Regions from separate parts of the Streptomyces sp. NPDC006385 genome, predicted to be linked through region 1. Evidence: riboswitches for the same ligand, from Rfam matches in the RefSeq annotation. Region 1 holds a riboswitch; each other region holds the start of a gene.

Region 1 (8,713 bases):
GCGTATTCGGACCCGCCTGGAGGAGATGCTCGCCGAGCACACCGGGCGCAGCCGCGAGCAGGTGGCCTCCGACATCGAGCGGGACAAGATCCTCGACGCCCAGGAGGCGCTGGAGTACGGGCTGGTCGACCGGATCATCCCCAGCCGCAAGGCCACCCTCGCCCCGCCCACGGGGAGGTGACCGGTCGGTGCTCCCACCCGAGTTGCCGCCCCTGCCCGCGCTGACGCGCGCGGAGGGGGAGTTGATCGACCGTTACCTCGATGTGGTCGACCTGCTGGGCCGGATCAACCCGGCCCAGTACGGCGACACCTACCGCGGACTGCGCGCCGCCCAGGCGCTGGTGGCCAAGGCGGCCGCGCTGCGGGACGCGCTGGCGCTGATGCACCAGCGGGGTGAGACGGAGCTGCACGCGCCCACGCTGGCGCGCGCGCTGCGCGTGCTGGACGGGGAACGCCGCACGGCTCGCGTCACGGTGCCGCCGCGCTCCGACAGTTGACGACCCGTCCAGACCGATCCGGACGTCTCGGCCCTCTGACGAGCCGTCCGGATCCGCACTGAAACGGACCAAACGATGTACCCCCCATCGGTGTATCTATGTCTCCGTTTGCGCGCCCCTCCAAGTTGCGCAACGGCCGTCGACACTAAGTGGAATTGAGCGCTCCGCCGCTGGTCCGAGGCTCCTCGGACATCTGGACACCCGCCCGGACACGAGGGTGTCCACCCGAACGGGTGAGTGGTGAGCAACGCCACAAATACCCGGTTCCGTTGGGCTTTTCGTTCATCCGTGCGTCAAGATCCCTGTCTGACGACAAGCCCCCGCCACAGCGGCGGGGCGATCCGAGCGGACGCCGAGTCCTGCCGCCGCCCGGATGACCGGTCGACGGAGTGGATCGGCAGGAGTGGAGGACCCGAGCAAGACGGGTCGCCGGAGCGGACGTTCGTTCGAGCCGAGCAACCCTTGGGGTGAAGCCGCGGCAACGCGGCCGGGCAACTTCGCCAGCCCGAATCCGACAGGTCATCCTTCACAGGCGGCTGACGAAGGGTTGCGCATGACAGCGCTCAATCGTGTCCCGTCGCTCATGGCCCGGGCCGGTACGGCCTCGGCTCTCACCCTCGCCGCGGTGGGCGGCACCGTCGTCGCCCCCGGCTTCGCCTCCGAGGCGGAAGCCGCGACGCCGGCGACGAAGGCCCTCCAGATCGCGGCCTCCAAGAAGGGCTCCCCGTACAAGTGGGGTGCCACCGGGCCGCACAGGTTCGACTGCTCCGGGCTCACGCTGTACTCGTACAAGAAGGCGGGCAAGAAGCTGCCCCGTACGGCGGCCCAGCAGTACAACAAGACCCGCCACATCTCCGCGCAGAACCGCAAGGCCGGAGACCTGGTGTTCTTCCACTCGGGGTCGAACGTTTACCACGTCGGCATCTACGCCGGGAAGGGAAAGATCTGGCACTCCCCGAAGAGCGGGGATGTCGTCAGGCTGCAGAAGATCTGGACCAGGAGCGTCTGGTACGGCCGGGTCAAGTGACCTTCCCGGGGGCGGTGAGGGCGTCCTGACGCGCCGTCACCGCCCCTGGGGCCTCACAGGGCCGACAGCGGCCCCACGAGGAGCGCCAGGCCGAAGACCGTCAGTGCGGCGCCTGTGCCGACCGTGACCGCCCGGGCGGCGCGCGGCCTGCGCAGCCATCTGCCGAGCCGGTCCACCAGCAGGACGACGACCTGGAACCACACCAGCGCGATCGCGAGCACGATCAGGGCGAGCAGCAGGGTCCTGGGCAGCGCCGGAGCGCCCGCGGGCACGAACTGCGGGAGCACGCTGAGGAAGGTGAGGGACGCCTTCGGGTTGAGGGCGTTGGTCACGAAGCCCTGCCGCAGTGGTCGCGCGGTGGAATCCTCGCGCGGGTCGGCCACGTCGGTGTGCGGCTGCCGCAGCGTCCGGAGACCCAGGTACAGCACATAGCCGCCGCCCACCACCTGCAGCGCCCGCAACAGCGCCGGCACGGCGGCCAGGACCGCGGCGACTCCCACCACCGCCAGCGTCACATGGACCAGCAGCCCGGCCCCGATCCCGAGCGCACAGGCGACGCCGGCCCGGCGGGAGACGAGGGCGTTGCGTACGACGACGGTGAAGTCCGCCCCGGGCATGGCGACCAGGCCGGCGGAGACCCCGGTGAAGGCGAGGAGCTGAGCGTCCATGCCGCCAGCGTGCCGTGCGGGGGCCTTCAGTAGGTATGTCGAATATCCTGGGAAGCCCTAAAGCATTCCTTAAGGCAGACAGGGGCCCGCATGTACGACCCGACCCGCCTCGCCGCCTTGGTGGCCGTAGCGGAGGCGGGTTCGATCACCCGGGCCGCCGAACGGCTCGGCTACACCACGCCCGCGCTCTCCCAGCAGCTCGCCAAGCTGGAGCGCGAGGCGGGCACCGCTCTGCTCGTACGGCATCATCGCGGGGCGCGGCTCACGGGTGCGGGAGAGCTCCTGGTGGCGCGGGCCCGGCGGGTGCTCGACGAGCTGGAGCGGGCACGGCACGAACTGGCCCGGCTGACCGGCCTGTCGGGCGGGACCCTCCGGCTGGGCACGTTCCAGACCGCCGGCATCCATCTTCTGCCCCCGGTGCTCAGCGCCTTCCGCCGCGCGCATCCGGACGTGGAACTGACCGTCACCGACTACGAACCGTCGGCCGGTGTCACCGCGGTGGCCGCCGGTGAGGTCGATCTGGCGCTGACCCACGCCTATGAACCGGGCGCCCCGGTCCCGCTGCCGTCCTCCGTCGGCGTCGAGCCGATCCTCGAAGAGGAGCTGGTCCTGGTGTCCGCTCCGGGCCACGCCCTCACCAGCGGGACCGCCCGGCTGCCGCTGGCCGAGCTCGCCGGTCAGCCACTGATCAGCATGGCGCCGGACGCTCCGGCCCGGCGGGGCGTCGAGGCGGTGCTGGCCCGGGCCGGTGCCGCGCCCTCGGTGCTGGTACCGACGCCGGGGTACCTGCTGGTGTGCGCGCTGGCCAGTGCCGGGCTCGGGGTGGCGGTCGTACCGGAGATGGTGGCGCGGACGTCGGTCACTCCGGTCGGGGTGCGCGCGCTGGAAGGCGGAGAGCTGCGCCGTACGATCTCGGTCGCCTTCCGCGGGGACGAGGCGGCGCCGGCCGCGGATGCCTTCCGGGCGCTGCTGCGCGGCACGTTCGGGCGCGCCCGACAGCCGCGGCAGCCCTGAGGGTCACGGCTCCTGCTGTCCCACCGCCGGCACCCGCGCCGCGGGTACGGTCCACGGCAGCTCGATGGAGACCGTCTTGCCGCCCTCGCGGGTGGGCCGCACTCTGAGCTTGCCGCCGCACTCCGCGGTCAGCCAGCGGATGATGACCAGACCGCGGCCGTTGTCCTGCTGGACGGCGGCCGGCAGCCGTTTGGGGAAGCGGGGGTGGCTGTCGGTCACGCCGATGCGCAGGTGTTCGTCACGGTCGAGCTCGATGTCCACCGTGAAGGTGGGTGACTGTCCGAGGGTGTGCTGTACGGCGTTGGTGGTGAGTTCGGAGACGATCAGCCGGATGGTGTCGGCCGCTTCCGTGTCCGGTGGCAGGCCCCACTCCGCGAGGGTGGTGACCACGTACGTCCGGGCCGCGGAGACCGAGGCGGGATCGCTCGGCAGAGTGACGGATGCTTCCAGGTGATCTGCCATGGCGACGTCGTCCCTTTCCGACGGGACCGCAGTCCGACACGGAGCGGATGGTTCGAGTACGGTCCCGGACTGGTGCTTCGTCGCCAGACTGCCATTACCGCGCCCGTCAGGGGCGGCGATCCACCAAGATATGCATATATCTGTCGCTCGAAGCGGTGAACTCTGCGACGGCAGAGCGTATTTGGGCGGCTCGGTTGGAGTAAGGAGTTGCCCATGCAGCACGGTCCCGCGGTGCGCCGCCGGAAACTGGGCGCAGAACTGCGTGCGTTGCGTACCGGGGCAGGACTCACCAGTGGTGAGGCGGCCCGGCTGGTGGGCTGGCACCAGTCCAAGGTGAGCCGGATCGAGACCGGCTCCAGCGGGGTGAAACCGGCCGATGTGCGGTTACTGCTGGACGCGTACGGCGTACGGGACACCCAACTGCGCGAGTTGCTGCTGGTGTTGGCGGGCTCTGACGAGAGTGGCGGCCGGCATCACTGGTGGCACGCGTACCGCGGAGTGCTGCCGCCGACGTATCGGGACTTCATCAGCCTGGAGTCCCAGGCGAGCGCGATGCGCACGCTGGAGACCTCCGTGGTGCCCGGGCTGCTCCAGACGCCGGAGTACGCCCGGGCGGTGACCCGGGCCGCGGTGAGCGGAGTCGCCGACGAGGCCGACGCCGCCGACGAACGCCTGGACGCGCTGGTGGCGGTCCGCCTGGCCAGGCAGGACGTGCTGCACGCCGATCCGCCGTTGCGGCTGAGCGCGGTGCTCGACGAGGCGGTGCTGCGCCGGGAGATCGGCGGGCCCGAGGTGATGGCGCGGCAGCTGGGGCGGCTGAGGGAGGCGGCGCGGCTGCCGCACGTCAGGTTGCAGGTGCTGCCGTTCGCGGCCGGGGAACATATCGGCATCACCGGGCCTTTCGTTATCTTCTCATTTCCGCGCACTTCTGATCTGGATGTGGTTGTTCTCGACCACTTGACGAGTAGCCTCTATCTCGAACGGAAAGAAGACCTCCGGGCTTACGCGGAGGCCTTCAACGCCCTTCGGATCCACGCCCTTTCGCCCGAGGAATCGTTGGATTACATCGCCGCGCTGGGTGGCGGCGCGTAAGGAGGCACCATGACCGCACTGCCTCGGAACGTATCTTCCAGTACCGATCTGCTCGGTGTTCGATGGCTGCGCAGCAGCTACAGCACGGGAGCCAACAACTGCGTCGAGACGGCGCGGACGCGCTCCGGTCCCTGGACCGGGCTGCTCGCCGTGCGCGACTCCAAGGATCCGGCCGGACCCGCGCTGCTCTTCTCCCCCGAGAGCTGGGCGGGTTTCACGGCCGCGTTCCAGTCCTGACACCTTCCGACCGAATCTGACCGACCTGGCGCACGGCCGTGTCACGCCGACTCATGGTCGTGTCTCGCTGATCACCTGTACAGCGCGTTCGATCTGCCCCTCGGAGAGGTCCGCGCGAGCGGTGAGCCTCAGCCGTGAGATGCCGTCGGGAACGGAAGGAGGACGGAAGCAGCCCACGGCGAGTCCCGCCGCACGGCAGTCGGCCGCCCACGCGACGGCCTCCTCCGGGGACGGCGCGCGCACGGAGACGACCGCGGCGTCCGGACGTACGGCTTCCAGACCCGCGGTCGTCAGCCGGGTGTGCAGGTCGCCCGCCACCGTGCGGGCCCGCGCGGCACGCTCCGGCTCACGGCGCAGCAGTCTCAGTGCCGCGAGGGCCGCGCCCGCCGCCGCGGGGGCGAGGCCCGTGTCGAAGATGAACGTCCGGGCCGCGTTGACCAGGTGGTCGATGACCCGGGCGGGGCCGAGCACGGCACCGCCCTGGCTGCCGAGCGACTTGGACAGCGTGACCGTCACGACGACGTCGGCGGCGCCCGCGAGTCCCGCCGCGTGCGGGGCGCCGCGGCCGCCGTCGCCGAGCACGCCGAGGCCGTGCGCGTCGTCGACGACCAGCCCGGCGTCGTGTTCCCGGCACGCGTCGGCGAGCCCGTCCAGCGGGGCGGCGTCGCCGTCGACCGAGAAGACGGTGTCGGACACGACGACCCCGGGGCCGTCGTGCGTCCGCAGCGCCTTGCGCACCGCGTCCGGCTCGGCGTGTGCGACGACCTGGGTCGCGCCGCGGGCCAGTCGGCAGCCGTCGATCAGCGAGGCGTGGTTGCCCGCGTCGGAGACGATCAGGGAGCCGTGCGGGGCCAGCGCGGTGACCGCGGCGAGGTTGGCCGCGTAGCCGGAGGAGAAGACCAGCGCCGCCTCGGAGCCGCAGAAGTCGGCCAGCTCGCGTTCCAGCTCGGCGTGCAGCTCCGTCGTGCCGGTGACGAGCCGGGAACCGGTCGCGCCGCCGCCCCACGTCCGCGCCGCCCGCGCCGCGCCCTCGACGACCTCGGGGTGGTGGGCCAGGCCCAGGTAGTCGTTGCTCGCGAGGTCGAGCAGCGGGGAGTCGGCGGGGCGGGGGCGCAACGTCCGTACGAGTCCGGCGCGGCGGCGCAGCTCCGCCTGCTCGTCGATCCAGCCGAACGCCATGGGTCCTCCGGGGCTTTTGTAGGTAGCGGACAGACACTAGCGGCAGGACCGGTGACCCATGGTGTGGCAATACCCACACCTCGAACGGCGTGTGTTGTGTGATCCCTACCTTGGCCCGAAGCGGTTCCGTAGGACAGGATCAGTCCCCATGGACCTGCTGAACACGCTGGTGGACAAGGGGCTTCGGCGCGAGCTGCCGACCCGCGAGGAAGCGCTGGCCGTCCTCGCCACTTCCGACGACGACCTGCTCGATGTGGTGGCCGCGGCCGGAAAGGTGCGCCGCCACTGGTTCGGCCGACGGGTGAAGCTCAACTATCTCGTCAACCTCAAGTCGGGCCTGTGCCCGGAGGACTGCTCCTACTGCTCCCAGCGGCTCGGCTCCACCGCCGGCATCCTCAAGTACACCTGGCTCAAGCCGGATCAGGCCTCCGAGGCAGCGGCCGCCGGATTGGCGGGAGGTGCCAAGCGGGTCTGCCTGGTGGCGTCCGGGCGCGGTCCGACCGACCGTGACGTGGACCGGGTCTCCGAGACCATCAAGGCGATCAAGGACCAGAACGAGGGCGTCGAGGTGTGCGCCTGTCTCGGTCTGCTCTCCGACGGTCAGGCGGAGCGGCTGCGCGAGGCGGGCGCGGACGCGTACAACCACAACCTCAACACGTCGGAGTCCACCTACGGGGACATCACCACCACGCACACCTACGCCGACCGCGTCGACACCGTGCGGAAGGCGCACGCGGCGGGCCTGTCCGCCTGCTCCGGCCTGATCGCCGGCATGGGCGAGAGCGACGAGGACCTGGTCGACGTCGTCTACTCGCTGCGCGAGCTGGACCCGGACTCGGTACCGGTCAACTTCCTGATCCCGTTCGAGGGCACCCCGCTGGGCAAGGAGTGGAACCTCACCCCGCAGCGCTGCCTGCGGATCCTGGCGATGGTGCGCTTCGTGTGCCCGGACGTCGAGGTGCGGATCGCGGGTGGCCGCGAGGTCCATCTGCGCACGATGCAGCCGCTCGCCCTGCACCTGGCCAACTCGATCTTCCTCGGTGACTACCTCACCAGCGAGGGCCAGGCGGGCAAGGCCGACCTGGAGATGATCGCGGACGCCGGGTTCGAGGTGGAGGGCACCGACCAGGTGACGCTGCCTGAACACCGGGCGACGGCCGGGGCCGGGTGCGGCTCGCACGCGAGCGCGGGCTGCGGGTCCCAGGAGAGCGCCGGGTGCGGATCGCAGGACAGCGCCGGGTGTGGGTCGCACGAGGGGGGTGGGGTGTGCGGTACGGCCGCTGCCGCGCCGGCCGGTGAGCCGCGCACCGACCTGGTCGCCGTACGCCGCCGGGGCGCCGGAACGGACCTCGCGCCCAATGCCTGACCCGCACCCCATGCCCGACCTGACCGTGCCCGAACTGCTCGACCTCGACCGACGGCACGTCTGGCATCCGTACGGCCCCATGCCCGGCCGCGTCGAGCCACTCGTCGTGGGGTCGGCGAGCGGCGTGCGGCTCAGGCTCGCGGACGGCTCGGGCGAGCTGGTCGACGGCATGTCGTCCTGGTGGTCGGCGATCCACGGCTACAACCACCCGGTGCTCAACGAGGCCGCGCGCGAGCAGCTGTCGCGCATGAGCCATGTGATGTTCGGCGGGCTCACGCACGAGCCCGCCGTACGCCTGGCGAAGCTCCTTGTCGACATGTCACCCGACGGCCTGGAGCATGTCTTCCTCGCCGACTCCGGATCGGTGTCGGTGGAGGTCGCGGTCAAGATGTGCCTGCAGTACTGGCGTTCGCTGGGCCGTCCCGGCAAGCAGCGGCTGCTGACCTGGCGCGGCGGCTACCACGGCGACACCTGGCAGCCGATGTCGGTGTGCGACCCCGAGGGCGGGATGCACGAGCTGTGGACCGGGGTGCTCCAGCGCCAGGTGTTCGCGGACCCGCCGCCGGCGGAGTACGAGGAGTCGTACGCGGACCGTCTGCGCTCCCTGATCGAGCGGCACGCGCACGAACTGGCCGCCGTGATCGTCGAGCCGGTCGTGCAGGGCGCGGGCGGGATGCGGTTCCACTCCCCCGCGTATCTGCGGGTGCTGCGGGAGGCGTGCGACGCGCACGACGTACTGCTGGTGTTCGACGAGATCGCGACCGGGTTCGGGCGCACGGGCGCGCTGTTCGCGGCGGACCACGCGGCGGTGACGCCGGACGTGATGTGCCTGGGCAAGGCGCTGACCGGCGGCTACATGACGATGGCGGCGACCCTGTGCACGGCGCGTGTGGCCGACGGGATCTCGCGGGGCGAGGTGCCGGTGCTGGCGCACGGCCCGACCTTCATGGGCAATCCGCTGGCGGCCGCGGTCGCGTGCGCCTCGATCGAGCTGCTGCTCGGCCAGGACTGGCCGGCCGAGGTCCGGCGGATCGAGACGGGACTGCGGGAGGGGCTGTCTCCCGCGGCGGACATTCCGGGTGTGAAGGACGTACGGGTCCTCGGCGCCATCGGGGTCGTCCAGCTGGACCACCCTGTCGACATGCGGGCGGCGACGGCGGCGGCCGTGCGC
Region 2 (10,253 bases), on a different contig from region 1:
GGTCTCCGTCAACCCCGGCCTGATCCTGGGCCCTTCACTCACCCCCACCTCCCGGTCCGGCAGCCTGTTCCTGCTGGAGGAGCTGTTCAAGGGCTACTTCTTCTACGGCGCACCGGACTTCAGTTTCACCACGGCGGACGTGCGCGAGGTGGCCGAAGCGCACGTGGCGGCGGCGGAGAACCCGGACGCGAAAGGGCGTTACATCGTCGCCGATCGCACCATGACGTCCTTCCACGAGATGTCCCGCATCATCCGGACCCGGTACCCCCGCGACCTCCGCCTCCCGCGCACCGCGCTCCCGCACTGGCCGGTAAGGATCCTGGGCCCCGCCTTCGGACTGACCCAGGACTACATCCGCAAGCACCTCGGCATCCGGTTCCGGGTGGACAACAGCCGCAGCGTGACCGAACTGGGCATCACCTACCGTCCGATCGAGCAGACCCTGCTGGACCACTACGAGGCGTGGCGGAATCAACGCGGTGCGAAGTGAATTCGGTGGTCTCCGCGCCGCGAGCGTCGAAGGTCACAGAAACGTATCGGACATTTCACACGTCAATCTTCACGCGGGGCACACAAGTTCGTTAGGTTACGGCTCAGGCCGCACGACGATCTCTGGCGAACCCCGTCGGGACGTGCGCCCTCCGCCGAGTCCGGTGCGCCCGCAGGGGTCACGGGAGCCGGGGACCCAACCGAACTTGGGGTGAATCGGCCCAACTGCCCTTCGGGGCAAGGGCCGTAGGGCACACCTTCCGGAAACGACCGCCCGAACCCGTCAGCTAACCCGGTAGGCGGAGCACGGAAGGAGTACGTCGCCCATGGCGCCGGAACGCACGGCGCGTCCGGGGGCTCTCAGCCTGCCCGGCATGCGCAATTCCGCACTCGCGTCGGCGGCCCTCACCTCTGTGGCCCTGCTCGCCCAGACGGCCAACGCCGCCCCCTCCCTCGGGGACGAGACACCGAGCCGCGAGGAGGTCAGCCGAAAGGTCAGCTCCCTCTACGACCAGGCCGAGTCCGACACGGGCACCTTCAACGCCACCCGCGCGGCGTCGGCGGGATCACGAGGGCGTGCCGACCGGCCGACCGACGCCGGACGCGGGCCGGACGCGCCTGCCGGGAACGACGACACCAGGCGCGGCGACACCAGGCGCGGCGACTCCGCGCTCGACAGGGTCGCCCGGCAGTGGTTCGACGCCGCCCGCTCGAAGCTGGGTCCGACGGTTCCGGCGACGCTGCCGAGCGACAAGCCGGAGCGGCCCGGCGGGACACGGTCCGCGCGCCCCGCCGAGCGTGCGGTGGCGGACCTCACCGACCTCGGGCGGGCCTCGTCCGGCCGCCCCGCCCTGGAGCCGCCCGCCGCGCCGGCAGCCGAGCTGACGTCCGCTCCGGCCACCGGATCGGCTGCCGTCGCGGAACTGACGGCCGGCCCCATCGCCGCCCTGCCGGCCCCTCCGGAGACATCGCACACTCCGGCTGACCAGGCCACGCAGACCGCCCTTGCCCTGCCCGCCCCGGCCGCGCCGCCCGCCGAACCGGCGGCCGAGATGACGGCCGAGTCGCGGCAGCGGTCCGCGCTGAAGGCGACCAAGGAGCAGAACCAGCGCAAGATCGACCGGGCCCGCGCACTGCTGTCGGCGTACATCGAGCAGCAGAACACACCACCAACGGCGATCGCGCCCCAGCCGGCGACGCCGCCGGCCACGGACACCTGGAGCACCCCACCGGCCTTGCCGGCCGACACCGGGACCACGACACAAACCCCGGCCACCGCCACCTGGAGCACCACACCGGCCCCGACCACCGACACCTGGGGCACCACACCGGCCTTACCCGCCGACACCTGGGGCACTACACCCACCCCGGCCACCGACACGTGGAACCCCACACCAGCCCGGCCCGTCGCCGACACCGGGACCACGACACAAACCCCGGCCACCGACACCTGGAGCACCACACCGGCCCTACCCGCCGACTCCTGGGGCACCACACCCACCCCGGCCACCGACACGTGGAGCACCACACCCACCCCGGGCACCGACACCCGGAGCACCACACCGGCCCTACCCGCCGACACCTGGAGCACCACGCCCACCCCAGCCGCAGACACCCGGAGCACCACACAAACCCCGGCCGCCCCCGCCCCCTGGCCCGCCACCCCAGCCCCACCCCAGTCCGCGACCGGCACACAGTGGCAGGTCCTCCAGGACCTGCGGTCGGCCGACGGCCTCGCCGCGGCCCCCGCCGACACGACGGCGTGGTCCAGCACGGCGAGCCTGCCCCTCGGAGCCCCCGCCCCCGCTCCCACCCCCACCCCCGCCCCCGCTGTCACCACTCCCAGCCCGCCCGCCCTGGCCCCGAGCAGCCCCGCCCCAGCGGCCGCACCCCAGGACACGCGAGCCGTGCGGGCCCTGGACTTCGCCCGCGCCCAGCTCGGCAAGCCCTGTGTCTGGGGCACGACCGGCCCGGACGCGTACGACGGCGCCGGCCTCACCCAGGCCGCTTGGAAGGCCGCCGGGATCACGCTCCCCCGCACCCCGCAGGAGCAGGCGACCGCCGGCCGCGGAATTGCCGTCACCTCCGCCGAACCCGGCGACCTGGTCCTCTTCCACGCCGGTCACGTCGGCATCTGCTCCGGAAACGGCATGATGATCCACGCCCCCGGCCCCGGAGCGGTCATACGCGAGGAGTCGATGCACTACGCAGGTGAGTCGGCGATCCACAGCGTGATACGACCCGCCTGATCCGGCCGCCCTCGGCCGCTCCTACTCCGTCCCCACCCCGCCCTCACAGGGCGGGGTGGTCCTGTTTCGCGCCCGGTGACTCCTCGCCCGCCCGCCCGGCGCTCCCCGAGCCGCACGGCCCAGCGGCGCCGCGCCGCGCGCACTCTCCCACCTTGGATTTGTCGATACGTCCTGACAAGCCCATTGACATCGCCTCCGGACCGCCGCATAGTACCTGCCACTAGAGCGCGCTAGTGAAGCGCTCCAGCCGTATCCAGCGGGCGGTAGACCCGTGACCTCCCCCCACCTGAGAACCCGCCCTGATCAGCACAGTGAGGTGCATGGGACATGCGCAGTCATCACAGAGCCGCCGCCGTGGCCGCCGCCGTCGTGGCGGGCGCCCTGCTCGCCACCGGATGCTCCAGCGGCTCCGGCGGCAAGAAGTCCGAGGAAGGCGCTGCCGAGGCCTCGGCGGGCAAGGCCACCACGCCCCGGATGACCGTGGCCATGATCACCCACGCCGCCCCCGGCGACACCTTCTGGGACCTGATCCGCAAGGGTGCCGAGGCCGCCGCCGCCAAGGACAACATCAAGCTCGTCTACTCCAGCGACCCCAGCGCCGGGACGCAGGCCAACCTCGTCCAGAACGCGATCGACCAGAAGGTCGACGGCATCGCCCTCACCGCCGCCAAGCCCAGCGCCATGAAGGCCGTCGTGGCCAAGGCGACGTCCGCCGGCATCCCCGTGGTCGGCTTCAACTCCGGCCTGGACAACTGGAAAGAGCTCGGCATGCTCGAGTACTTCGGGCAGGACGAGAACATCGCCGGTCAGGCCTTCGGTGAACGCCTCAACGAGAGCGGCGCCAAGCACGCCCTGTGCGTCATCCAGGAGCAGGGACAGGTCGCCCTGGAGTCCCGCTGCGCCGGCCTGAAGAAGGGCTTCAAGGGCAAGACCGACATCGTCTACGTCAACGGCACCGACATGCCGTCCGTGAAGTCGACGATCACGGCCAAGCTCCAGCAGGACTCCAGCATCGACCAGGTCGTCACCCTCGGCGCCCCCTTCGCCCTGACGGCCGTGCAGTCGGTGGCCGACGCCGGCGCCAAGGCCAAGGTCGCCACCTTCGACCTCAACAAGGAACTGGTCACCGCCGTCCAGGACGGCAAGGTCGAGTTCGCCGTCGACCAGCAGCCCTACCTCCAGGGCTACCTGGCCGTCGACTCGCTGTGGCTGTACAAGACCAACGGCAACTTCAGCGGCGGCGGCACCGCCCCGGTCCTCACCGGACCCGCCTTCATCACCAAGGAGAACGTCGACGCGGTCGCCGAGTTCGCCGCGAAGGGAACGCGGTAACCCCAAGGACAGGCGAGGCCGGCCGTGACCGCGACGGGGCACGGCCGGCCTCGCCACCGCGACTCTCAGGCCGGCTCCCGCGGGGCCGGCCCGCTCGTGCCCCGGACGACGAGCTTCGGGTCCAGTACCGCCTCGCGCGGCTCCAGTTGCCGGTCCTCCAGCCGCTCCACGGCGAACCGCACCGCGTTCTCGGCCATCAGCACGGAGTCCTGACGGACCGTCGTCAGACCGATCGGCATCAGGTGGGACAGGTGGCTGTCGTCGTAGCCGATGACGGACATGTCCCGCGGGACCTCGATCCGCGCACGCGTCAGGGTCATCAGCAGGCCCATCGCGCAACGGTCGTTGCCCGCGAGGACCGCGGTGGGCAGCGGCAGCCCCCGGTCGCGCTCCGCCACGAGCAGATGGCCCGTCTCGATGCCGGACTCCTCGGTGTGGGCGCCGGGGATCACTCGCGCCTCGGACTCCAGACCGTGCCTGCGCATGGCGGCCCGGTAGGCGCGGCGCCGCTCGGCGGAGCCGGGGCCGCGCCCGCCGTCGATGTGCACGATCCGGCGGTGGCCCAGTTCCACGAGGTGGTCCATGGCCTGCCGTACGCCCTTGCCCTCGGCGCTGTGCACGAAGTCCACGCGCGCGTGCGGCACACGGCGGCTGACCGAGACGGTGACGGTGCGGTGTCCGAGTTCGTCGAGGTAGGCGGGTTCGGCGTCGGGGCCGAGCAGGATGACCGCCTCGCAGCGGTGGCCGAGCAGCGCCTCTATCGCCTTCTCCTCGCTGCGGCCGTGGGCGGCGGCGGAGAGCAGGACGTCGTAGCCGAGCCGCTCGGCCTCGGGGTAGATGGCGGCGATCAGGTCCGTGTGGAAGGTCTGGTGGACGGTGAACATCACGCCGAGCGTGCGGCTGCGGCCGCGTGCGAGCAGCCGGGCCGCGCTGTCGGGCCGGTAGCCGATCTCGTCGGCGACCCGCAGGATCCGCTCGCGGGTCTCCTGGCCCGCTCCTGGCTGGTTGCGGAAGACGATCGAGACGAGCGCCCGGGAGACGCCCGCCTTCGCGGCGACATCCGCCATCGTGGGCCGCTGCCTGCTCGGTTCGTCCACCTGTGCACCCACCCTTCGACGCCGCTCACCTTGACGGCGCCTCGAAATCTCCCGGCAACAAGCTATTGACATGACATTTGGACCAGGGTCATCGTACTCGGACTAGAGCGCTCTAGTAGAGCGCGGAAGAACATTCGTCCACTGACTTCCGTCCCCTCCCCGAAGGACACGTCATGGCAACGGCGCCAACCTCGCTCCGCACCACCGCGGGCAACCTGTGCCTGGGCTCGGCCCCCGACTCCTGGGGCGTCTGGTTCCCCGAGGACGAGCACCAGGTCCCGCACACCCGCTTCCTCGACGAACTCGCCGCGGCGGGATACGAGTGGCTGGAGCTGGGCCCGTACGGCTACCTCCCCACCGACCCGGCCGTCCTCGCCGAGGAGCTCGCCGTACGCGGCCTCAAGGTCTCCGGCGGCACCGCCTTCGGCGCGCTGCACCGTCCCGATGCCTGGGACGAGATGCTCGCCCACGTCCGGCAGGTCGCCACGCTGACCGCCGCGGCGGGCGCCCACCACCTCGTCCTCATCCCGCCCATGTACCGGGACGAGAAGACCGGCGCGTTCACCGAGGCGCCCGAGCTGACCGCCGAGCAGTGGGCGGGCTTCGGCAAGGCCGCCGACCGGCTGGGCAAGCTGCTGCTCGACGAGTACGACGTACGCCTGGTCATCCACCCGCACGCCGACAGCCACATCCAGACCCAGCCGGAGATCGAGCGGCTGCTCAACGAGTCCGACGCGCGCTACACCAACCTCTGCCTGGACACCGGGCACGTCGCCTACGGCGGCGGCGACAACCTCGACCTGATCCGCCGCTTCGGCGAGCGCGTCGGTTACGTCCACATCAAGCAGATGGACCCCGAGATCCTCGCCCAGGTCCACACCGAGAACCTCTCCTTCGGCGAGGCCGTCAAGCGCGGCGTGTGCGTCTCGCCGCCCGCCGGTGTGCCCAAGCCCGCCGACGTGGTCGCCGAACTCGCGAAGCTCGACGCCGAGTTGTTCGTCATCGTCGAGCAGGACCTGTACCCGTGCGCCCCCGAGGTGCCGCTCCCGATCGCCGTCAGCACCCGTGAGCACCTGGCCGGCTGCGGCCTGACGGGCACCCGGCGCCCGAAGCTCACGGTTCTCGACCGATAAGGAGGCGGCCCATGGACGTCAGGGACAACACGGCGCAGCCCCCCGCCACCGTCACGGACGACGCCCCGCCGGCGGTGACCCGCAGGCTGCGGCTGATCACGGTCATCGCCACCTTCGGCGGACTGCTGTTCGGCTACGACACCGGCGTGATCAACGGCGCCCTGCCCTACATGACGGAGGACCTGGGGCTCACCCCGGTCACCGAGGGCATGGTCACCAGTTCGCTCCTGCTCGGTGCCGCGCTGGGCGCGGTGGCCGGCGGCCGGATGTCGGACGCGCGCGGACGGCGCCGTACGATCCTCATCCTCGCGGTGCTGTTCTTCGTCGGCGCGCTCGGCTGCACGCTCGCGCCGACCACCGCCGTCATGGTGGTGGCGCGGTTCGTGCTCGGCCTCGCGGTGGGCGGCGCCTCGGTGACGGTGCCGGTCTACCTCGCGGAGGTCTCGCCCGCCGAGCGGCGCGGCGCACTGGTCACCCGTAACGAACTCATGATCGTCAGCGGTCAGTTGCTGGCGTTCACCTCCAACGCGATCATCGCCCGGGTGGGCGGGGAGTCCGGCGGGGTGTGGCGCTGGATGCTGGTGATCGCCACCCTCCCGGCCGTGGTGCTGTGGTTCGGCATGCTGGTCATGCCGGAGAGTCCGCGCTGGCTCGCCTCCAAGACGCGTTTCAGCGAGGCCCTGGAGGTGCTCCGGCAGGTGCGCTCGCGGCAGCGCGCCGAGGCCGAGCTCGCGGAGGTCTCCGCGCTCGCCGTCAAGGAGGACCAGGAGCGGCTCGGCGGCTGGCAGGACATGAAGGCCACGCCCTGGCTGCGCAAGCTCATGTTCGTCGGCTTCGGCATCGCCATCGTGCAGCAGATCACCGGCGTCAACACGATCATGTACTACGGCACCGAGATCCTCACGGACGCCGGCTTCGCCTCCGACAGCGCGCTCACGGCCAACATCGCCAACGGTGTCATCTCCGTGCTGGCCACCTTCGTCGGCATCTGGCTGCTCGGCCGTGTCGCCCGCCGACCCATGCTGATGGTCGGTCAGATGGGCACGACCGCGGCCCTGCTGCTGATCGGCGTCTTCTCGCTGGCGCTGCCGGCCGGTGACGGCCGTGCCTACGCCGTGCTCGCCATGACCGTCACCTTCCTCGCCTTCCAGCAGGGCGCGATCTCGCCGGTGACCTGGCTGATGCTGTCGGAGATCTTCCCGACGCGGATGCGCGGTTTCGGCATGGGCGTCGCGGCCGTGGTGCTGTGGCTGACCAACTTCGTGATCGGGCTGGTCTTCCCGTCGCTGGTCTCCGGCATCGGGATCTCCAACACGTTCTTCCTGTTCGTGGTGGCGGGCATCTTCTCGCTCACCTTCGTCAAGCTCTACGTCCCCGAGACGAAGGGCCGCTCGCTCGAAACCCTCGAAGCCGAACTCCGGGCTCGCTTCTCCTGACCCACCGTCCGAAGGAAAAGGAACAATGACCGTACGTGTAGGCGTCATCGGCGCCGGCTGGATCGGCAAGGAACACATCCGGCGCCTCACCGAGACCGTCACGGGTGCCCGTGTGACCGCGGTGACCGACATCGACGCCGCCCGCGCCGAGGAGGCCGCGGCACCGGTCGGCGCGCGTGTGCTGCCCGACGGCGCGGCCGTGGTCGCGGCGGACGACGTCGACGCCGTCCTCGTGACGTCCTGGGGCCCCACCCACGCCGAACACGTGCTGAACGCGATAGCCGCGGGTAAGCCGGTGTTCTGCGAGAAGCCCCTGGCCACCACCGCCGAGGACTGCCTGAAGATCGTCGAGGCCGAGACGGCGCACGGCCGCCGCCTGGTCCAGGTCGGCTTCATGCGCCGCTACGACGCCGGATACCGGCAGATGAAGCAGGTCATCGACTCCGGCCGGATCGGCGAGCCGCTGATCGTGCACTGCGCCCACCGCAACCCCACCGTCCCGGAGTCGTACGTCTCCGGCATGGCCGCCCTGGACACGGCCGTGCACGAGGTGGACGTGCTGCGCTGGCTGCTCGACGACGAGATCGTCTCCACCCAGGTGGTCACCCCGCGCGCCACGAGCAAGCGGTTCGCGCACCTGAAGGACCCCCAGATCATGCTGTTCGAGACCGCCAAGGGGGTCCGGATCGACCTGGAGGTCTTCGTCAACTGCCAGTACGGCTACGACATCCAGTGCGAGGCGGTCGGCGAGGAGGGCCTCGTCCGGCTGCCCGACCCCGCCGCGGTCGGCGTCCGCACCGCCGGACAGCACAGCACGGAGGTCCTCACGGACTGGGTGGGCCGCTTCCGGGACGCCTTCGACACCGAGTTCCGCGAGTGGATCGCGGGCCTCGCCGCCGGCAGCGAGCCGACCGGGCCCTCGGCCTGGGACGGCTACGCCGCCACCGTCATCACCGCAGCGACCGTCGAGGCCCTGGAGTCGGGCCGCGTCGTCGCCACCGACCTCAAGCCCCGCCCCGCCTTCTACGGAGGTGCCGCGTGAAGATCGCGCTCGACCCCTACATGCTCCGCTCGCTGCCCATCGACGAGATGGTGCGCACGGTCGCCGAACTCGGCTACGAGTACATCGAGTTGTCGCCCCGCGACGACTTCATGCCGTTCTTCCTGCACCCGCGTGCCGACGACGAGCGGATCGCGGAGCTGAAGAACGCCCTGCGCACGCACGGCGTCCAGCTCTCCTCGGTGCTGCCGCTGTACAAGTGGTCCTCCCCCGACGAGACCGAGCGGCAGGCCGCCGTCCGCTACTGGAAGCGGATGATCGAGATCACCGTCGACCTCGAATGCACGCTGATGAACTCGGAGTTCAACGGCCGCCCCGAGCGCGCCGCCGAGAGCGAGGCGGCGTTCTGGCGCTCGATGGAGGAACTGCTTCCGGTGTTCGAGCGCGAAGGCATCGCTCTGAACCTGGAGGCGCACCCGGACGACTTCTGCGAGGAGAACACCCCCGCGGTCGACCTGGTCCGTGCGATCAACAAGCCCTGGGTGAACTACCTCTACTGCGCTCCGCACACCTTCCACCTGTCCGGCCCCGCGCAGGTCGGCGCGGACATCGCGGCGATGATGCGCTACGCCGGTGACAAGCTCCAGCACGTGCACATCGCGGACTCCTTCAACCACAAGGGTTCGTCCGGCCTGCGCTACATCCTCAACCCGCCCGGCACCCCGGCCCGGATCCACCAGCACCTGGACATCGGGCAGGGCGAGGTCGACTGGGACGTGTTCTTCGGCACCCTGCGCGAGCTGAACTTCGACGGCGTCGCCACGTCCTGTGTCTTCGCCTGGGAGGAGCGGGCCAAGGAGTCCTCCGCGTTCATGCTCGACCGCATCCGCAAGGAACTGGCGGCGTAAGGGGGTTCACGCGGCCTTCAGGGCGAGCGGCAGCGCGCCGAGACCGCTGAGGAAGTTGGAGTAGACGGGCTTCGCGGGGCCCGTCTGCTCCATGTCCGCCACGAGGTCGCGCAGTCCGGCCAGCACGGCACGGATCTCCGCCCGGGCCAGGTAGGCACCGAGGCAGAAGTGCGGGCCGTAGGCGAAGGTGACGTGCTTGTTGGGGGTGCGATCCAGGCGCAGCGCGCCGGGCGCGTCGAAGATCCGCTCGTCGCGGTTGGCGGAGGCGTTCCAGACGGTGACGATCTCGCCCGCCGCGATCGGCCGGCCGTCGATCTCGGTGTCCGTCGTCGCGGTGCGTCCGGCGTGCAGGGCGGGGGTCGTCCAGCGCAGGATCTCCTCGACCGCGGTGTCGATGCCGGCGTCGCCCCGCTTGAGGGCCCGCCACTGGTCGGGGTGTTCCAGGAGGGCGAGGGCGGCGCCGACCATGGACAGGCGGGCGGTCTCGTCGCCGCCGAGGATCAGGCTGTAGCAGTTGAGCATGATCTCGTCGTCGTCCAGCGGCAGCCCGTTCACCTCGCTGCCCGCGAGCAGTGCGATGACGTCCGCGTGGGGGCTGTCGCGCCGGTC
Region 3 (10,253 bases), on a different contig from region 1:
CCTGATCCAGCGCAACGCGGAGAACGCGGGCGAGGTCCGCCGTCTCGCCCGCGCCCAGGAGCGCGACCTGCGCACCTGGCTCTACAAACCCGAGGGCACCGGCAAGGACGAGGCCGACGAGCCCGCCGACCTCGCCGACGCGGTCCGGCGCAACGCCGCCGAGATCGAGGACAAGCACGGCGTCCCCATAGAGGTCGTGGTCGTCGGCGACTGCCCGCTCGACGAGAAGATCGGCGCACAGATGCAGGCCGCGCGCGAGGCGATGGTGAACGCCGCCAAGTACGGTGGCGAGGGCGGCGCCGTGCAGGTCTACGCCGAGGTGGAGGGGAAGACCGTCTTCGTGTCCGTCCGGGACCGTGGTCCGGGCTTCGACCTCGACTCGATACCCGCCGACCGCATGGGCGTCAGAGAATCGATCATCGGCCGCATGGAGCGCAACGGCGGTACGGCCCGGCTCCGGGCGGTACCCGGTGGCGGCACGGAGGTCGAGCTGGAGATGGAGAGGGCGGAGAAGACGTCATGAGCGAGCCGACCGAGGCGAACGAGCCGGTGGAGCCGACCGACGGGGGCGCGGCCGAGCGGCATGTGCGCGTGGTCCTCGTCGACGACCACCGCATGTTCCGTACGGGAGTCCAGGCCGAGATCGGCCGGACCGAGCAGACCGGCGTCGAGGTCGTCGGCGAGGCCGCGGACGTCGACCAGGCGGTCACGGTCATCACCGCGACCCGGCCCGAGGTCGTCCTCCTCGACGTGCACCTGCCCGGTGGCGGCGGGGTCGAAGTCCTGCGCCGGTGCGCCGCGTTGATGGCGGACACCGAGCGGCCCGTCCGCTTCCTCGCGCTGTCCGTCTCGGACGCGGCGGAGGATGTGATCGGGGTGATCCGGGGAGGCGCGCGTGGCTACGTCACGAAGACGATCACGGGCACGGACCTGGTCGACTCCGTCTTCCGTGTCCAGGACGGCGACGCGGTGTTCTCGCCGCGTCTCGCCGGCTTCGTGCTGGACGCCTTCGCCTCCACCGACGCTCCGCCGGTCGACGAGGACCTCGACCGCCTCACCCAGCGCGAGCGTGAGGTGCTGCGGTTGATCGCCCGTGGCTACGCCTACAAGGAGATCGCCAAGCAACTCTTCATCTCGGTGAAGACGGTCGAGTCCCATGTCTCGGCGGTCCTGAGAAAGCTCCAGCTGTCCAACCGGCACGAGCTGACCAGGTGGGCGACGGCACGGCGCCTGGTCTGAACCCCGCCCCCACGGCCCCCCAGGGCCCTGCCCGGCCCGCTCACACCACCCGCGTGGCCCCCGCGAACGGCATCTCGTCGAGCGGGGCGACCCGGACCGGTGCCGAGGGGTTCGGGGCGTGGATCATCTGGCCGTTGCCGATGTAGAGGCCGACGTGGCTGATGCTGGAGTAGAAGAACACCAGGTCGCCCGGGAGCAGTTCGGAGCGGGAGACGCGGCGGCCGGCGTCGATCTGGGTGTAGGTCGTTCGGGGCAGGGAGAGGCCCGCTGAGCGGTAGGCGGCCTGGGTGAGGCCGGAGCAGTCGAAGGCGTCCGGGCCGGTCGCGCCCCAGACATAGGGGCTCCCCAGCTTGGAGTAGGCGTACGAAATAGCGGCCGCGGCGCGGGAGTTGGGGGCCTGCGCCGTGGCGGAACCGGGGGGCGTCAGGGCGTCGCGACCGCCGGTGGAGGAGCGGGCGGCGCGGTCCGTGCCGCCGCTGCTGCGCAGGCGGTCGCGTTCCTCGGCGGTCAGTCGGGCGAGCAGGTTCCGGGCCGCGTCCAGCTTGCCGGTGATCGTGTTCTTGTGCCGTCGCAGTTCGGCCTGGCGGGACTTGAGGGAGGACAGTTCGACGCGTGCCGCCCCACGCAGTTGCTCGATCTCCCGTAGCTGCTTGCGGACGCTCGCGACGGAGGCCGCCTGCCGGTTGCCGGCGCGTTCGGCGAACTCCGCCCCGTCGAGGTAGCGGTCGGGGTCGTCGGAGAGCGCGAGCTGGAGGGCCGGGTCCAAGCCGCCGTCGCGGTACTGGGCCGCGGCCATCGAACCCAGCGCGTCCCGGGCCGAGTTGAGCTTCGCCGTCCTGCGGGCGGCCTCGTCCTGCAGCGTCCTGATCCGCCGCTCGGCCCCGTCCGCCTGCTCCTTCGCGCCGTTGTACTTCTCGGTGGCGACCTCCGCCTCCTGGTACAGCTTGTCCACCTTCGCCTTGACCTGCGCCGGTGTCAGCCGCGGCTCGGCGTGTCCGGTCCCGTCGAACCCCGTCGCCGTCGCCGCGCCCGCCAGGGCGATGGTCCATGCCGTGCGGGCCGTGTTGCCGCCGACCGAGCGTTGACGGGGTTTTCGGTGCGCTGCCATGGGGACTGCACGTCCTTTCGTACGACCGCCTCGTCCCGTACGTCCGCCAGGGCAGCGGACGTATGACGCCCCTGGGGGAAGCGGCGGGCGTATGAGCGCCTGGGAGAGCGGACGTACGACCGCCCGGGGGCGGGTCACGCGTCCGGCGGCGGCTCACACAGGGGGAGCGGGCCGCCGCCGGACCTTTCTCGGCGGTGGTGTCCGACTGCCGCCCCTGGCCCGGGCGGCGGTGGGGAGCCGGTCACCTGGTGGAGGACGCTAAACCTTGCTGTGACGGGTCGGTGACGCGTTGTGCGGAAGTGCCGGGAGCGGACCGGGGGTGACCGTAAGTGACCGTGATCCCTGGGCGAGGACGGCGGGTTCACGCGGAGTGCTGACCGATGTGGCGGTTTCGGGAGCCGTGGGAGTGGTGGGGTGCTATGGGGTGCATATATGCAAGATCACTGAGTGTCGCGGTGAGGGAAGGAAGGTGGCGCGGTGACGGTGAGTGAGGGGAGTGGGGCGGTGTCGGATGGTCGCGCGGCGCTGATTAGGCTCCGGCTCCATGGACGTACTCATCCATCTCTTCGTCGGCCTGCACATCATCGGCATCGCCGCGCTGCTCGGTGGTTTCCTCACCCAGATGAAGGCGATGGGCCAGGGCACCGCCCGGTTCGTCCCCGCGATGCTGCACGGCGCGCTGACCATGCTGGTCACCGGGGTGATCCTCGTCGGCCTCAACCAGGCGGACGACCAGTCCGTCGACAACATCAAGATCGGCGTGAAGCTGGCGCTGCTGATCGTGATCCTCGGACTCGTCTATGTGAAGCGGGACGAGGACAAGGCGGACAAGAGCCTGTTCGGACTGGTGGGGCTGCTGACCATGGCGAACGTCTTCATCGCTGTGCTGTGGACGTGACCTCGGCGTAGGCCGTACCGCGCTCCGGCGGTGGACGCCTCACGCGCGCGTGCTCGATGACGACGGCACGCGCGCGTGCGTGTGTCAGGCCGGGCGGACCACGCTGTGGATCGACGACTCGCCGTCGTAGTAGACCGACTCCTCGCGGACGTAGGCGCCGGGCTTCGGGGCGTGGATCATCATGCCGTTGCCGATGTAGATGCCCACGTGGGTGACATCGTCGTAGAAGAAGACCAGGTCGCCGGGCTGGGCGTTGGAGAGGGAGACCGTCGTGCCGGCGTCGACCTGGTCGTAGGTGACGCGGGGGATGTCCACGCCGGCGGCCTTCCAGGCGGCCTGGGTGAGGCCGGAGCAGTCGTAGGAGTCGGGGCCGGTGGCGCCCCAGACGTACGGCTTGCCTATCTGGGCGCGGGCGAAGGCCAGGGTCTTCTCGGCCTTGGTGGCGTACGAGGAGTCCGGCACGGACGAGTCCGAGGCGCTCGATTCGGACGACGACCCGCCGCTCTCCTGCCGCTGGGCGGCCTCCTGGCGCTGACGCTCGGCCTCCGCCTGTTGCCGCGCCAGCTCCGCCGCCTTGCGTGCCGCCTCCTCCTGCTTGCGCTTCTCGATCGCGGCGAGGCGTTCCTTCTCCCGCGCCGTCAGCTTCGAGAGCAGGTCGCGGGCGTCGGAGAGCTTCTTCTGGACGGTGGCCTTGGCCGTTCGCAGGTCGTTCTGCGACTCGGTGAGCGTCTCGAGGCTCTGGCCGGCCTCCTGGCGCTTCTTCATCGTCGCGGACTGCTGGGTGAAGTACTCGTCGACCGTTTCCTTCTGACGACCGGTCAGGCGGTCCATGAGCTGGGTCTGGTCGAAGTAGTCCTGCGGGGTGTCCGCCAGCAGGAAGGTCGCCGTGTCGGGGGCGGCGGCTCCCGTGCGGTACTGGGCGGCGGCGTTGCGGCCCATTTTCTCCCGCGCCTCGTTGAGCCGCTGGGTGCGCTTGGCGACGTCGTCGAGGAGGGTGTCGACGCGCTTGCGCTGCTTCGCGGTCTTCTCCTTGGCCGCGTTGTACTTCTCGGTCGCCGACTCCGCCTGGCGGTAGAGGTCGTCGACCTTCTTCTCGATCTCTTCGAGGCTCGGCTTGTCGTCCGTCGAGGGGCTCGCGTCGGCCGACTGGGAGAGCAGCGCCACGGAGGTGAGGGCCGCCGTGGCGAGGGCGGGGGTCCGTATGCCTGCTACGCGCGTACCAGCGGGACGCGACTTGCGGTGCGACGCCAAGGGAGGCGACTCCTTCCACGTTCCGCCTACCGAGTTAGCTGTCGGGTTCGGGCGGGTGGTTCGGAAGGGTTGCCCTACGGCCTGTCCCGAGCGGGATCGGGCCGATTCACCCCAAGTTGGGTGGGTCCCCGGCTCCGGCTGCGCGGCGGCGTGCCGGACTCGACGGAGGCCGCGCGAATCGGCGACGTTCGCCGGAGGGGGTCGTACGGCCTGTCGGGCACGGTAGCCAACTCGTGTGGCGCCTGTGAAGGTTGATGTTCGATATGCCCGATACATTTTCGTGACCTCGGGTCAGGTGGTCGCCGACCGTGGTCGATCGGGCGGGGTGTGTCGCCACTTGTGTGGATATGAGGGGTGCTGGTGCATGTCGTCCCCCGGTGGCGGCTTTCGGTCGTCTCGTGGGCGGGGTAGCTCGATCGTGTGATCGTCACTCGTGGGCTTGGGGTGACCTGCGCTCGGGGTGGCCAGTGATGCGTGGAGCGGCGCCGCCGGCCGGGGTGGGGGGCGGGGGGCGGTCACGGATTGTGGGCGGGTGGTTCCGGAAGGTGAGGGCGGGTTGGGGTGGCAGGTTCGGCGGGTTCCGGGTGTCGAATCGGGCGATGTTCTCGGGGCGGCGGCGGGCTGTCAGTGGGGCGCCCTAGACTCGGAGAGCGATGAGCAGCCTCTTTGACGACAGCTTCCTGGCGGACCTCCAGGCCCCACGGGCCCACGAGGAGGAACCCCCGCCGCCGCCCGAGGACGATCACGCTCCGGAGCCGGTTCCGGACGATCTGTTCGGCGGGAAGTTCGACGTGCCGCCGGACCGGGACGCCTACTACCGCGACGGCGCCCCGCGCCCTGCGCTCGACGCGGCCGCGCTGCTGGAGGGGCTGAACGACAACCAGCGTGCCGCCGTCGTCCACTCCGGCACCCCGCTGCTCATCGTGGCCGGCGCCGGCTCCGGCAAGACACGCGTGCTCACCCACCGCATCGCCCACCTGCTGGCCGAGCGGAACGTGCATCCGGGGCAGATCCTCGCGATCACCTTCACCAACAAGGCCGCGGGCGAGATGAAGGAGCGCGTCGAGCAGCTCGTCGGGCCGCGCGCGAACGCGATGTGGGTGATGACCTTCCACAGCGCGTGCGTGCGCATCCTGCGCAGAGAGAGCAAGAAGCTCGGGTTCACGTCATCTTTCTCGATCTACGACGCCGCCGACAGCAAGCGGCTGATGGCGCTCGTCTGCCGGGATCTCGATCTCGACCCCAAGCGGTTCCCGCCCAAGTCCTTCAGCGCCAAGATCAGCAACCTCAAGAACGAGCTGATCGACGAGGAGGACTTCGCCGCGCAGGCGACCGACGGCTTCGAGAAGACCCTCGCCCAGGCCTACGCGATGTACCAGTCGCGGCTGCGCGAGGCGAACGCCCTCGACTTCGACGACCTGATCATGACGACGGTCAATCTGCTGCGCGCCTTCCCGGACGTCGCCGAGCACTACCGCCGTCGCTTCCGGCACGTCCTCGTGGACGAGTACCAGGACACCAACCACGCCCAGTACGCCCTGGTCCGCGAGCTCGTCGGCACCCGCGAGCACCCCGTCGACGTGCCGCCCAGCGAGTACGACATCGAGCCCGCCGAGCTGTGCGTGGTCGGTGACGCCGACCAGTCGATCTACGCCTTCCGCGGCGCGACGATCCGCAACATCCTCCAGTTCGAGGAGGACTACCCGGACGCCACGACGATCCTGCTGGAGCAGAACTACCGGTCGACGCAGACGATCCTCAGCGCCGCCAACGCGGTCATCGAGCGCAACGAGTCCCGCCGCCCCAAGAACCTGTGGACCAACGCGGGCGCGGGCGCGCGCATCACCGGCTATGTCGCGGACACCGAGCACGACGAGGCGCAGTTCGTCGCCGACGAGATAGACCGACTGACGGACGCGGGCGAGGCGAAGGCCGGCGATGTCGCCGTCTTCTACCGGACGAACGCCCAGTCCCGTGTCTTCGAAGAGGTCTTCATCCGCGTCGGCCTGCCGTACAAGGTCGTCGGCGGTGTCCGCTTCTACGAGCGCAAGGAGGTCCGGGACGTCCTGGCCTACCTGCGGGTCCTTGCCAACCCCGAGGACTCCGTGCCACTGCGGCGGATTCTGAACGTGCCCAAGCGGGGCATCGGCGAGCGCGCCGAGGCGATGATCGACGCCCTCGCCCAGCGGGAGAAGATCAGCTTCCCGCAGGCGCTGCGGCGCGTCGACGAGGCGTACGGCATGGCCGCGCGGTCGACCAACGCCGTCAAGCGGTTCAACACGCTGATGGAGGAGCTCCGTACGATCGTCGAGTCCGGCGCGGGACCGGCGACCGTACTGGAGGCGATCCTCGAACGCACCGGGTACCTCGCCGAGTTGCAGGCGTCCACTGATCCGCAGGACGAGACCCGTATCGAGAACCTTCAGGAACTCGCCGCCGTCGCCCTGGAGTTCGAGCAGGAGCGCGGCGAGGGCGAGGCCGGTACGCTGGCCGACTTCCTGGAGCAGGTCGCCCTGGTCGCCGACTCCGACCAGATCCCCGACGAGGACGAGGACGGCTCCGGCGTCATCACCCTGATGACCCTGCACACCGCCAAGGGCCTGGAGTTCCCGGTCGTCTTCCTCACCGGCATGGAGGACGGCGTCTTCCCGCACATGCGCGCCCTCGGTCAGGCCAAGGAGCTGGAGGAGGAGCGGCGCCTTGCCTACGTCGGCATCACGCGCGCGCGTGAGCGGCTGTATCTGACGCGCTCGACGCTGCGCAGCGCGTGGGGGCAGCCGTCGTACAACCCGCCCTCCCGCTTCCTGGAGGAGATCCCGGCGACGCATGTGGACTGGAAGCGGACGGGGGCGAGCGCACCGGTGTCCTCCGGTCCCGCGGCCGGCGTGGCGGCCTCGCTGTCATCGTCCCGCTCGCGCTCCTCGGCGTCGGGCGCGTCGGGCTTCGCCACGCGGCGGACCTCCGAGAAGCCGGTGGTCCAGCTGGCGGTCGGCGACCGGGTCACTCACGACCAGTTCGGCCTCGGCACCGTGATGGCCGTCAAGGGCACGGGCGCGAACGCCGAGGCGACGGTCGACTTCGGGGACGCCAAGCCGAAGCGGCTGCTGCTGCGGTACGCGCCGGTGGAGAAGCTGTAGCGCGGACACCTGTGCCTCCGCGGAAAGGCGGGGGCACAGTGGGAACGCTGAAAATCGGGGGCACACAGGGAAGGCGTGGCGTCGCCCAGGTCGCCCAGGTCGGGCAGGCCGGGCATTCCTACGTCGGGTCGACCCCGTGGCTGCGCAGCCAGGACAGTGGGTCTATGGCCGAGCCGCCTCCCGGCCGGACCTCGAAGTGCAGGTGCGGGCCGGTGGAGTTGCCGGAATTGCCGGAGTACGCGATGGGGTCGCCGGCCTTCACCGTCGTACCGGAGGCGACGCGATAGCTGGAGAGGTGGCAGTACCACGTCTCCGTGCCGTCCTTCGCGGTCACGATCATCATGTTGCCGTAGGCGCTGTTCCACTGCGTGCGGACGGTGCCGTCGGTCGCGGCCATGACGGTCGTGCCGTAGGAGACGGGGAAGTCGATACCGGTGTGCAGGGACATCCAGTTGATGCCGGACTGGCCGTAGTAGGCGCTGAGCCCGTGCTGCGCGACCGGAAGGGCGAACTTCGGGCGCAGCCGCTCCTTGCGGGCCGCCTCCTCGGCGGCCTTCCGCTTCTCGGCCTCCTGCTGGGCCTTGAGGTCGATCCGCTCCTGCGTACGGCTGACCCGGTCGCCGAAGTCGTCGGCGCCGGCGGCGAGGATCTCAAGCTGGGCGTCCAGCTTGTTGTTCGCGGTGGACGGCTTCACGGCCTCGCCGTCCGAAGCGGTCGTCACCGTGTCCTGGTCGTCGGTCAGGGTGCCGACCGAGGCGGCCGCGATGCCCGCGACGCCCATCACACACGCCGAGGGCACGGCGATCGTGAGCATCGCGGAGCGCTTGGGGGGCGTACGGCGACGGGAGCGCGCCCCACTGCGGGAGGCGGCGCGACCGGAGGGGGCCGGGGTGGACTCCTCCTGGTCGTCGAGGAGCGGGGCCACGTCCGGGAGTTGGCCGGTGGCGGTCAGCTCGGCGTCGTCCCGCGCGGGGTCGTCGTAGCCGGTGGGGACGGCCTGCTCGATCTGCTCGAAGTGAGCGGTCGCCTGCTGGTCGAAGGATTCTGCTGACTGCTCGTACTCGTCGGTCGGCTGCGCGGTGCTGTCGGTGCCGCCGTCGGAGTTCCACTGCGTGGCGTCGTAGGCCCCGGTCTCGAAGGTCTGCGTGCCCCATTCCCAGTGCTGGGTCTGGTCGGCCGGGGTGCCGGACTGGTCGGGCTGGACCCAGGCACTCGCGTCCCACTGGCCGGAGGCGTCGTGACCGGTGGCCTGCTGCGGGACGAACGACAACTGCTGCTGGCCGGTCGTCCACGCCGTGGTGTCGTACGCGCCGGTGTCGTAGGCGGCGTGGTGCTGGGCCGCGTAGGCGTCGTAGTTCAGGGTCTGCTGGCTGCCCGTGGACCACTGCGTGGCGTCGTACGCGCCCGTGTTCTCGCCCGGGAGGCTGCCGAACAGGGGGTCGGCGTCGAACGTCGTGGTGGTGTGGCCGGCGGCGTCGAATGCGGTGGCGTCGTAGGCGGCGTACGTGGTGGCGTCACCGTAGTGGGCCTCCTGGGCGCCGTACGACGCGTAGTGCGCCGAGGCGGCATCGGAAGCCGGAGCCGGGGAGGTCATGGTCCCCGACGGGTGACGATCGTTCACCAACTTCTCTCTCGCCTCGACAACAGGGGCTGCCAGAGCAGTGCGGCGACTGTACCCGGCGGTATGCGGGCACGACAATCTTCGGCAGGTTTCGCGCGCGCAGGAAACGGGCATTCGGCCGTGTTTTGGCGGACTGTGGGCGCGAGTTTGGCCTTGTGTTCGAAGATTGTTCGACGTCTCTGGGCTGTCCCGGCTGTGCGGCGAGTGTGTGTCAGCTGTGGAGACGTGCCGTCGGCGGCCGGCGGCACGGGCTTGTCACGCCACTGTCAGGCCGTCGGCCTGCGCGGCTGCTTCGGCTCCCGTCTCCGCGGTGTCGAGAGCCTGCCGTATCCCGGTCGCCACGGCGGGGTGCACCGGCAGGGCGAGGTGGCCGACGCCGCTCACGCGGACGTTCCGCGCCAGCAGGTCCGGGTGGTCGATACAGGCCGTCTCCAGCGGGTCCATCAGGTGGTCGAGGTCGCTCCAGAAGCCGACGAAGTGCGTACGGCAACCGGGAGCCGGACCTGCCAGTTCCGTGAGGATCGGTGAGCCGGGGCGCATCTGACGCACGATCGGGTGCGCGTTGGCCAGCGGGACGACCCGGGTGCCGGAGTGCGGTGTGCCGAGTGTGACGAGCGTACGGACCCGGAGGTCGCCGCCGAGGCACTGCACGTAATAGCGCGCTATCAGCCCGCCGAGGCTGTGCCCGACCATGTCCACCTGGCGGCTGCCGGTGCGCTCGCAGATCTCCTCTATGTGGCGGCCGAGCAACTCGGCGGCGGCGCGGATGTCGCAGGTCAGCGGTGAGTAGTTGAGCGACTCGACCTGGTGCCTGCCGTGCTGGGCGAGGTTGCGGCGCAGCAGGACGAAGACCGAGCGGTTGTCTATGAAGCCGTGCAGCAGGACGACGGGGGGCTTGCTCTCCGTCGGCAGGTGGGCGGTGTCCGGTGGGGGGAGTGCCGGGGTGGACCGGCGTTCCTGCGCGATGCCGGAGGGATACAGGAGCAGATGTCCGGCGAG

Evidence for each region. A riboswitch is a leader RNA that binds a small molecule or an ion and turns the genes downstream of it on or off. The one in region 1 is predicted to bind cyclic di-AMP.
Region 2: another riboswitch for cyclic di-AMP. It lies ahead of ABZ078_RS18950 (NlpC/P60 family protein); the one in region 1 lies ahead of ABZ078_RS20540 (C40 family peptidase).
Region 3: another riboswitch for cyclic di-AMP. It lies ahead of ABZ078_RS18590 (NlpC/P60 family protein); the one in region 1 lies ahead of ABZ078_RS20540 (C40 family peptidase).

Annotation. Positions count from the first base shown of each region.
Region 1 is NZ_JBEXQG010000024.1:109,141-117,853, forward strand. It holds gene ABZ078_RS20530 (ATP-dependent Clp protease proteolytic subunit) at 1-181, shown strand, start outside; gene ABZ078_RS20535 (hypothetical protein) at 189-497, shown strand; cyclic di-AMP (ydaO/yuaA leader) riboswitch at 838-1,047, shown strand; gene ABZ078_RS20540 (C40 family peptidase) at 1,051-1,524, shown strand; gene ABZ078_RS20545 (LysE family translocator) at 1,578-2,192, opposite strand; gene ABZ078_RS20550 (LysR family transcriptional regulator) at 2,283-3,206, shown strand; gene ABZ078_RS20555 (ATP-binding protein) at 3,210-3,668, opposite strand; gene ABZ078_RS20560 (helix-turn-helix transcriptional regulator) at 3,882-4,760, shown strand; gene ABZ078_RS20565 (DUF397 domain-containing protein) at 4,770-4,997, shown strand; gene ABZ078_RS20570 (8-amino-7-oxononanoate synthase) at 5,049-6,176, opposite strand; gene bioB (biotin synthase BioB) at 6,325-7,542, shown strand; gene ABZ078_RS20580 (adenosylmethionine--8-amino-7-oxononanoate transaminase) at 7,553-8,713, shown strand, end outside.
Region 2 is NZ_JBEXQG010000022.1:5,060-15,312, forward strand. It holds gene ABZ078_RS18945 (NAD-dependent epimerase/dehydratase family protein) at 1-490, shown strand, start outside; cyclic di-AMP (ydaO/yuaA leader) riboswitch at 633-807, shown strand; gene ABZ078_RS18950 (NlpC/P60 family protein) at 864-2,738, shown strand; gene ABZ078_RS18955 (sugar ABC transporter substrate-binding protein) at 3,066-4,070, shown strand; gene ABZ078_RS18960 (LacI family DNA-binding transcriptional regulator) at 4,136-5,137, opposite strand; gene ABZ078_RS18965 (TIM barrel protein) at 5,341-6,300, shown strand; gene ABZ078_RS18970 (sugar porter family MFS transporter) at 6,312-7,736, shown strand; gene ABZ078_RS18975 (Gfo/Idh/MocA family oxidoreductase) at 7,762-8,778, shown strand; gene ABZ078_RS18980 (sugar phosphate isomerase/epimerase) at 8,775-9,644, shown strand; gene ABZ078_RS18985 (cytochrome P450) at 9,651-10,253, opposite strand, start outside.
Region 3 is NZ_JBEXQG010000021.1:44,379-54,631, reverse strand. It holds gene ABZ078_RS18610 (PspC domain-containing protein) at 1-523, shown strand, start outside; gene ABZ078_RS18605 (response regulator transcription factor) at 520-1,239, shown strand; gene ABZ078_RS18600 (NlpC/P60 family protein) at 1,280-2,347, opposite strand; gene ABZ078_RS18595 (hypothetical protein) at 2,892-3,245, shown strand; gene ABZ078_RS18590 (NlpC/P60 family protein) at 3,330-4,496, opposite strand; cyclic di-AMP (ydaO/yuaA leader) riboswitch at 4,504-4,657, opposite strand; gene pcrA (DNA helicase PcrA) at 5,150-7,633, shown strand; gene ABZ078_RS18580 (M23 family metallopeptidase) at 7,752-9,227, opposite strand; gene ABZ078_RS18575 (alpha/beta fold hydrolase) at 9,510-10,253, opposite strand, start outside.